DNA from 2 places in the Arthrobacter sp. DMZ02-1R genome. Region 2 is predicted to be linked to the other one. Evidence: riboswitches for the same ligand, from Rfam matches in the RefSeq annotation. Region 2 holds a riboswitch; the other holds the start of a gene.

Evidence for each region. A riboswitch is a leader RNA that binds a small molecule or an ion and turns the genes downstream of it on or off. The one in region 2 is predicted to bind glycine.
Region 1: it holds a riboswitch for glycine, as region 2 does, so the genes downstream of both, lipA (lipoyl synthase) here and gcvP (aminomethyl-transferring glycine dehydrogenase) in region 2, are expected to answer to the same signal.

Annotation. Positions count from the first base shown of each region.
Region 1 covers NZ_CM173230.1:488,661-493,012, reverse strand. The annotation lists gene dhaK (dihydroxyacetone kinase subunit DhaK) at 1-69, opposite strand, end outside; gene AC3ANQ_RS02250 (MIP/aquaporin family protein) at 66-821, opposite strand; gene AC3ANQ_RS02245 (IclR family transcriptional regulator) at 993-1,751, shown strand; glycine riboswitch at 1,873-1,971, shown strand; glycine riboswitch at 1,973-2,078, shown strand; gene lipA (lipoyl synthase) at 2,128-3,153, shown strand; gene AC3ANQ_RS02235 (methylenetetrahydrofolate reductase) at 3,171-3,983, shown strand; gene AC3ANQ_RS02230 (anti-sigma factor) at 4,017-4,352, opposite strand, start outside.
Region 2 covers NZ_CM173230.1:3,875,291-3,879,642, reverse strand. The annotation lists gene AC3ANQ_RS18400 (SRPBCC family protein) at 1-397, shown strand, start outside; gene AC3ANQ_RS18395 (MFS transporter) at 402-1,943, opposite strand; gene AC3ANQ_RS18390 (TetR/AcrR family transcriptional regulator) at 2,027-2,566, shown strand; glycine riboswitch at 2,768-2,865, shown strand; glycine riboswitch at 2,867-3,001, shown strand; gene gcvP (aminomethyl-transferring glycine dehydrogenase) at 3,053-4,352, shown strand, end outside.

The sequences.
Region 1 (4,352 bases), 1.5 Mb from region 2:
ATGCGCGGCGGCGACACCGCGCAGTGCGTCCGCCAGCAGGGTCTGCGGGGAGTTGATCAGCTTCTTCATGCCCGGGTTTCCTGTTCGGTCAGAGCAGCGGTGAGCGAGGTGCGGTCAGCTTGCGTGCGCGAGATGAGCCCAAACAATGCTCCCGCGGCGATGCCCGCTGCAAGTTCTGCGGCAACATAAACAGGCCATTGCTCCCAGTGAACGGTTCCGCCCAGCAGGAACTGGACGAGCATCGGCCCGGTGGTCCTGGCGGGGTTGATCGATGCCCCCGTGGCGGGCGCGACGGGGATGATTGCGGCGAACACGATGAATCCGATGACAATCCCGGCAAAGCCCGGTGCTGCCTTGCGGTGGATCACGCCGAACACGGTGAAGACGAGCAGGAAAGTACCGATGAACTCAGCGGTGAAGGCCTGCCAGACGGGGATCTCGCCATAGGCGGCCACTCCGAGGCCCAGTTCGCTGGCGCGCTGGCCGAGCACGCCGATGATGGCGAATGAGCCTGCAACGGCGCCGAATACCTGGGCTGCGAGGTATCCCGGCACATCGCGCCACGGGAACTTTCCCGTTGCGGCAAGCGCCACTGTCACAGCTGGGTTGATGTGATTTCCGGATATGTAACCGAAGACGTAGACGGTGCCAATGACAACTGCGCCAAACGACAGCGAGATGACGCCCAGCTCGGAGCCGGTGAACGGCGCATTGCCGCGGGCCATGGCGAGGGCGGGCACGGATCCTACGCCTACGAAGACGAGGAACGCGGTCCCCAGGAACTCGGCAGCAAGCCGCTGCCACATGCGGTTTTCGTCCATAACGAAGTTCTCCTTTGAACGGCGGGGTTATATTAGACGACGAGTAGATTCGACATTGTCGACTCCAGTTCGTTAATATCGAATCATGCCGTTTAGGGTTCCCGACTGTCAAGGGGCTAAATTAACTTGTTGGCCCGACAAGGCAACCGATGATGCGAGAGTGGTGGAGCTGTGATCCAGTCGATTGACCGAGCGGCCAAAATCCTCGGGCTCCTCCAAGGCGCCAGGCGCCTCGGAATCTCCGAACTGGCCGCCGCATTGGAGCTTCCGCCTTCCACAGTCCACGGACTCGTGAAATCGCTACAGGCACACGGGCTGGTCGCCCAGGAAAGCTCCGGAAACCGCTACATGCTCGGGCCTGCGCTGCTGAAACTTTCGAGCGTCTACCTCGACACCCTTGACGTCCGGGCTCGCGCGATGCGGTGGATGCACGAGTTGTCACGACGGACCGGTTACGCGACGCGACTGGGTGTGAACCTTCTCGGCGAGGTTTTGATCATTCATCACGACCGCCGCCCCGACGGCACAGAGCAAATGCCGGAAACGGGACTCAACCTGCCCGCCCACGCCTCTGCTCTCGGAAAAGTACTACTCGCCTTCAACCCCGAGCTCGAAAATGACGTGCTCAGCAAGCCGCTGGCCGAATTTACCGGCGAAACGATTACCAACCCCGCCGTCCTCCGATCCCAGCTTGAGGAAGTGCGCAAGAACGCGCTCGGGTTGGAATACGAGGAAGCGGTGATTGGCGAGGCCTCCATCGCGGCCCCCGTCTACGATGAAAGCGGGACCGTCGTCGCCGTTTTGTCTGTAGTGCTCTCCGCGAGCGAGTGGCCGGCAAGCGAGGCCACGGTCCGCGAACTCCGCGACGCCGCGTGGACAATTTCACGGGAGCTCGGAGCTTCCGTATGGTCCTCCCAAGGTGCCCGCTAAGCTGGCGCCCGGGCAGACGGCCGCGGAGGAACCCACGACGGTTGAAGCTGCCCGCTCTTTGCGCACCGTCAGGGCACCGGATACCATGTGAGACGTGTCACCGAAAGGCGGCACGTGCTTATGATCTGCGGCGGGAGAGCCCTGCCGGTACGTTTTAGCAGGCGCCGTAGGAGCAAATCCTCCCCAGGAATCTCTCAGGCCCATGTACCGCCGCGGCAAGGCAACTCTGGAAAGCAGCCCGGGCAACCGGACTCACCGACGGTGCAAGCGTCCAGCCGCGAAGGCGGGTGGCGCGGAAACTCTCAGGTCCAATACAGAGCGGGGAGGAACCGAATCATCGTGGCGCGTCCGCGCCACCTGAATTATGGAGTTCCTCATGACCCTGGCACCTGAAGGCCGTAAGCTGCTGCGCGTTGAACAACGCAACAAAGCCGTCCCGGTCGAACGCAAGCCCGAGTGGATCAAGGCCAAGGTCCAGATGGGCCCGGAATTCGTGGGCCTGAAGAACCTCGTGAAAAAGGAAGGCCTGCACACCGTCTGCGAGGAAGCCGGCTGCCCGAACATCTTCGAGTGCTGGGAAGACAAGGAAGCAACCTTCCTGATCGGCGGCTCCGAATGCACCCGCCGCTGCGACTTCTGCCAGATCGACACCGGCAAACCCTCCCCCGTGGACATGTTCGAACCCACCAAGGTCGCCCGCTCCGTCCAGGCCATGGCCCTGCGTTACGCCACCGTCACCGGCGTCGCCCGGGACGACCTCGCCGACGAGGGCGTCTGGCTCTACGCCGAGACCGTGCGCAAGATCCACGAACTGAACCCGGGCACCGGGGTGGAACTGCTCATCCCGGACTTCTCCGGCAAACCCGAACACATCAGTGCGATCTGCGACTCCGCCCCCGAGGTCTTCGCGCACAACGTCGAGACCGTGCCCCGGATCTTCAAGCGCATCCGCCCCGCGTTCCGCTACGACCGCTCCCTGGACGTCATCACCCAGGGCCGGGACGCCGGCATGGTCACCAAATCCAACCTGATCCTGGGCATGGGCGAAACCCGGGCCGAAATCTCCGAAGCCCTGGCCGACCTGCACGCCGCGGGCTGTGACCTGATCACCATCACCCAGTACCTGCGCCCCTCCGAACGGCACCTGCCCGTGGACCGCTGGGTCAAACCCCAGGAATTCGTCGAGCTCGCCGCCGAAGCCGAGGACATCGGCTTCCTCGGGGTCATGTCCGGACCCCTGGTCCGCTCCTCCTACCGCGCCGGACGCCTCTGGGCCACCGCGATGCGCAAAAAAGGCCGCGACATCCCCGCCCACCTGGCCCACATCGCCGGCGGCATCCAGGACTCCGGCACCACCCGCCAGGAAGCCAGCACCCTCCTCGCACACCACGCGACGGCCTGATCCGTAAGGACTCCAGCATGCTCCCCACCCGGATTGAAATCATTCCCTCGGACGGAATCGTCGAGAAGGTCCAGGCCACGGTGCCTGTATCCACAACACTCACCGTTACCTGCTTGCCCCATCACGGCGTCAAGCGAACCATGGAGGCTTCCCTCAAACTCAGCTTCCTCGGCTACAACGTGATTCCGCACCTCTCGGCACGCGGGCTGGAGGACCGGGGGCAGCTTTCCGGCATCCTCCGGGACTGCGAAGCTGCGGGGATCACCGAGGTCTTCGCCATTGGTGGAGACGGACCGCGGGGTCCTGGCCCCTACGAATCGTGCCTTCACCTCTTGGAGGACATCGCCGAATACTCCGGCGGCGGGATCTCCGCGGGCATCGCCGGCTACCCCGAAGGTCATCCTTCCGTGGGCGGGCTGGACCTCTTGGATGCCCTGTTGGCAAAACAGCATCTGGCCAAGCACGTTGTCACGCAGATGTGCTTCTCCGCACCCAGGGTCTTGGATTACACAGCGCTCCTGCGTCGCGAAGGGGTGGAACTGCCGGTGTGGGCCGGAGTGGCCGGGGCGGTTCCCCGGACCAGGCTGCTGGCCCTGGCAACCCAGATCGGCGTCGGGACGTCCCTGAAGTTCCTCAGCAGCAAGGGAACTCTCGCCCGCCGGCTCCTCAGCGGCGACAAGTACTCACCGGAGAGCCTCGTCTCCGAACTCATGGCGCACCCGGACAGCGTCGCGGGAATCCATCTCTACAGCTTCAACAGGCTGGACAGGCCCACGTGGGAGCCAATGGGCCTGCCCGATCCTGCGGCCAACGAACCAGCCTCCGCCTAGACGGCGGGCTGCCGTGACTGGTTCCGGGGACCCCTAGCTCCCCGGGACCGAAATCACCGCGACCGTCTTCTGGGCATCGTCCCGCAGTTCCACGCCCGAGATCCCGGCGAGCTGGACCGGCGTCGCGCCCGTCACCTTGATGCGTCCGCTGGACGTCGCGGTCCAACCGCACGCCAATTCCTCGTTGCCGTCGCGGCCCTTGACCCACAGGTACATGGTGCCTTGCAGCGGCATGCTGCGGCCTTCCAGCTGCAGCTCGGTCCCCCACGATTTCCTGACGAGCCCCACGGTGAGTTGCAGGCCGTTGTCCGTTTGCACCGAGTAGCTGGCGTCAGGCTTGGGCGGCTGGTTCAGCAGCGGCCCGGCCAG
Region 2 (4,352 bases):
GCGTGTCTGGTCAGCATTTTCGGACTACGGCAACAAGAAGAAATGGTTCGTCGGCCCGGAAGAGTGGACGCAGGGCGAATCCAGCCTCGACTTCCGCGAAGGTGGCACCGAGACGGATACAGGCGGCCCTGAAGGTGGCTTCGTCTCGAGCATGAAGGCGGTCTATCACGACATCGTCGAGAACGAGCGGATCGTCTACACCTACGAAATGTATCTCAATGGCCAGCGGACGTCCGTCTCGCTATCCACGATCGAAATGGAGCCCGACGGCGAAGGAACCCGCCTCGCCCTGACCGAGCAAGGAGCCTACTTCACCGACGAAGACCATGTGGAAGGCCGCAAAGAGGGCACCGAGGGTCTCCTCGATGCCCTCAAGGCCTTCGTCGAAGGCAACTGACGGCCTACTTCGCGGTCGGCACGCGGCGGAGTACGACGGCGGCGAGGACTGCCGCTCCCGCCATCAGTACCAGCCCAATCGCCGCGGTGATGTGGACGCCCGATTCAAAGGCGGCACGCGCCGCGGCGGTCAGGGCCCCAGCCAGTGGCTGGGGGAGTGACGCTGCGGTGTCCACCGCTCCGGCGAGCGTCTCCCGGGAGCGTTCTGCCGCATGGCCGGACAATTCAACAGGAAGAAGCAGGTGGTGCTGGTAGGACGCCGTCAGGATTGAGCCAAGGACTGCCGTGCCCAGCAATGAGCCGAGTTCGTAGCCTGTCTCGGAGATCGCCGAGGCCGCGCCGGCCTTGTCTGCAGGAACGGCGCCCAGGATGAGGTCGTTGGAGATAGTCTCCGCCGATCCAACCCCGATGGCCAGCAGCAAGAGTGCCGTCAAAAGGTACCCGGGGCCCTGGCCATGGTTGCCCAGGGCCGCCACGAGATAGCCCACGGCGCTCAACGTCAGGCCGGATGCCACCACCAGTCCCGGGCGGATCCGCTTGACCAGGGGCACCACCACCATGCCCGCCACGATGGTGGCCAGCAGTGCCGGAACCATGGCGATTCCTGCCTGCATGGGGGACCGGCCCTCCACAAGCTGCAAGTGCTGCGCGAAGAAGTAGATGAAGCCCGTCATGGAAAACAGGGACAGGACGTTGGCAATGATGGCAGTGCTGAACACCTTGTTCCCAAAAAGACGCACATCCAGCATGGGCGATGCCAAGGAGCGCTGCCTGCGGACAAAGATGATTCCCATTGCCAAGCCGAATGCCATGAAGGCTGCAGGGGCGGGGCCGAAGCCGTGCACAGCGACCTCCTTGATGCCATAGACCACCGGTGCCATGGTCAGGATGGACAGCGCGATGCTGGGAACGTCAGGCTTGCCCGGATTGCGATCCTTGGACTCGGGAATCAGGAATGGGCCGAAGGCAAGGAGGGGCAACAACAGTGGCACGGCCACCAGGAACACGGCTCCCCACCAGAAGTGTTCCACGAGCCAGCCACCGAAGATCGGCCCGAGCGCGGCACCGCCGGAGAATCCCGCGGCCCACACCGCAATGGCGAGCCGGCGGCGGTTCGGGTCCGGGAAGATGTTGCGGATCAAGGACAACGTGGACGGCATGAGCATGGCTCCGAAGATGCCCAGGCCGGCGCGTCCCGCAATGAGCCATTCGGCCGACGGGGCGAATGCGGTGGCTGCGGAAACGGCGGCGAAGCCCGTGCTGCCGATCAGGAGCAAGCGGCGGCGGCCGATCCTGTCTCCCAGGTTGCCCATGGATACCAGCAATGCCGCCAGCACCAGCGCATAGGCATCCACAATCCAGAGCAGCTGCACGCCCCCGACCTCCAGCGTCCGGGCGATTTCCGGCAGGGCAAATGTCAGCGCGGTGTTGTCTACAGCCACCAGCAGCACGGGGAACATCAAGAGCGCCAGGGCAGTCCAATCGCGCCACGGGGCGGACTGGGTGGACGGGATGCGGGGGTGCTGGGTTGTGGATGGGCTGAACATGAAGATAACTATACCGTCTGGACGGTATAGTTTCAATTTGCCGTATCGACACTGACATATCCAACTAGGGGATGATGGACACCATGCCACGAAAACCTATTGCCCGGGACGCTGTCCTGGATGCCTTTGAAGCCCTGCTGATCGAGGTGGGGGAGCGGGCTGCCACGCTCGACGCCGTCGCCAAGCGCGCAGGAGTCTCCAAGGGTGGCCTGCTCTACCATTTCCCCAACAAGGAAGCCATGATCGGCGCCCTGCTGGAACGCATGGACACACTCGCCGCAACGGATATCGAGGCGATGAAGGCGGCTCCCGAGGGCGCCTCCGCGTTCTTCATCAAGTCCTCGCTTTGGGCCGATACTCCCATGGACAGGGTGTTCGTCGCCGCCACGCGGCTCGCGGAGGTGGCGCACGAAGAAACCCGCAGGCGCTTTGCCGGGATCCAGCAACAATGGCTGGATGTGCTCGCCGAGGAAGTGGGTCCCGAGATGGCCAAGGCGGTCCGCTATATGGGCGATGGGCTCTACTTCAACGCAATGCTTGAAGGTGGTCCGGGAGCCAATGCGAGCGAGAGGAGCGCCGACGTCGGTGCGCTGCTGGCCGCCGTCGAACGCCTCCGTCACTGAGCGGTGGCCCAACTGACTCGCAGTTGTTGTCGTTTAGAGGTCGTTTAGAGGCTCCAAAACGACTACAAATGCCAGTCAGTTGGGAAAGTCGGGCGAAGTCGGTGACATCATTTGCGGACGCGAGCAGTCCATAGGACAATTGACAGTTGTGGCAGCCGTCACCGGCAACCACGATCCGATTCACACAACTGAATACGCCTTTGATCTGCGGCGGGAGAGTCCTGCAGGCAAGTGATGCAGGCGCCGTAGGAGCAAATCCTCCCCAGGAATCTCTCAGGCCCACGCACCGCCGCGGCAAGGCAACTCTGGAAAGCAGCACGCTGCCCCTGGTGTCCTAGACACTGGAACACGTTGTGCTCACCGACGGTGCAAGCGAAACAGTGCCCATAAGCACGGATTCGCGGAAACTCTCAGGTCCAATACAGAGCGGGGAGGAACCCGATTAGCTGTGGCGTACCCACGCCGCCTTAGTAATGGAGTTCCTTCGTGACGGTTAGTTCAACCTCCACCACGTTCGTTGACCGGCATATCGGCGCCCGTCGCCAAGCCGACATTGACATCATGCTCAAGTCTGTTGGTTACGACACTGTCGATTCGCTCGTGGACACCGCGGTTCCCAAAGACATCCGCCAGGACGTCGCCCTGACCCTCCAGAACGCCCTCAGTGAGGTAGAAGTTCTGGCCGAACTGCGCAAACTGGCGGCCAAGAACAAGACGGCCGTGCAGATGATCGGCCAGGGCTACTACGACACCGTCACCCCGCCGGTGATCCGCCGCAACATCCTCGAGTCCCCGGCTTGGTACACCGCCTACACCCCGTACCAGCCGGAAATTTCCCAGGGCCGCCTCGAAGCCCTGCTGAACTTCCAGACCATGGTCCAGGACCTGGTAGGCCTGCCTATCGCCAACGCCTCCCTCCTGGACGAAGCCACGGCCGTCGCCGAAGCTGTCCTCATGATGCGCCGTGCCAACAAGAACAAGGCGGCCCACGACGGCAAGACCGTCCTTGACGCCGACTGCCTCCCGCAGACCATCGCCATCGTGAAGGGCCGCGCCGAGGCGCTGGGCTTCGAAGTCGAGATCGCCGACCTGTCCCAGGGCCTGCCCGACGGCGACATCAACGGCATCGTGCTGCAGCAGCCGGGCGTTTCCGGCCGAGTGTTCGACCACTCTGCCGTGATCGCCGCCGCCAAGGAACGCGGCGCCCTCGTCACCGTCGCCGCGGACCTCCTCGCCCTCACGCTGATCACGCCTCCTGGCGAGCAGGGCGCCGATATCGCCGTCGGCTCCACCCAGCGCTTCGGCGTTCCGTTGTTCTTCGGCGGCCCGCACGCCGCCTACATGGCAGTTCAGAAGGGCCTCGAGCGCTCCATGCCTGGCCGCCTGGTAGGCGTTTCCAAGGACGACGCCGGCACCCCCGCCTACCGCCTGGCGCTGCAGACCCGCGAGCAGCACATCCGCCGCGAAAAGGCCACGTCCAACATCTGCACCGCGCAGGCACTGCTTGCCATCGTCTCCTCGATGTACGCCGTGTACCACGGCCCCGATGGCCTGAAGGCGATCGCCGAGACCGCCCACAATCACGCCCGCGCCCTCGCCGCGTCACTCAAGACCGCCGGCCTTGAGATCCTGCATGGCAGCTTCTTCGACACCGTCACTGTCCGCGTCCCGGGCAAGGCTGCCGAGATCGTTGCCGCCGCTGAGGACAAGGGCATCAACCTGCGCGGCATCGACGCTGACACCGTGGGAATCTCTGTTGACGAGACGACGACGACCGCGGTCCTCG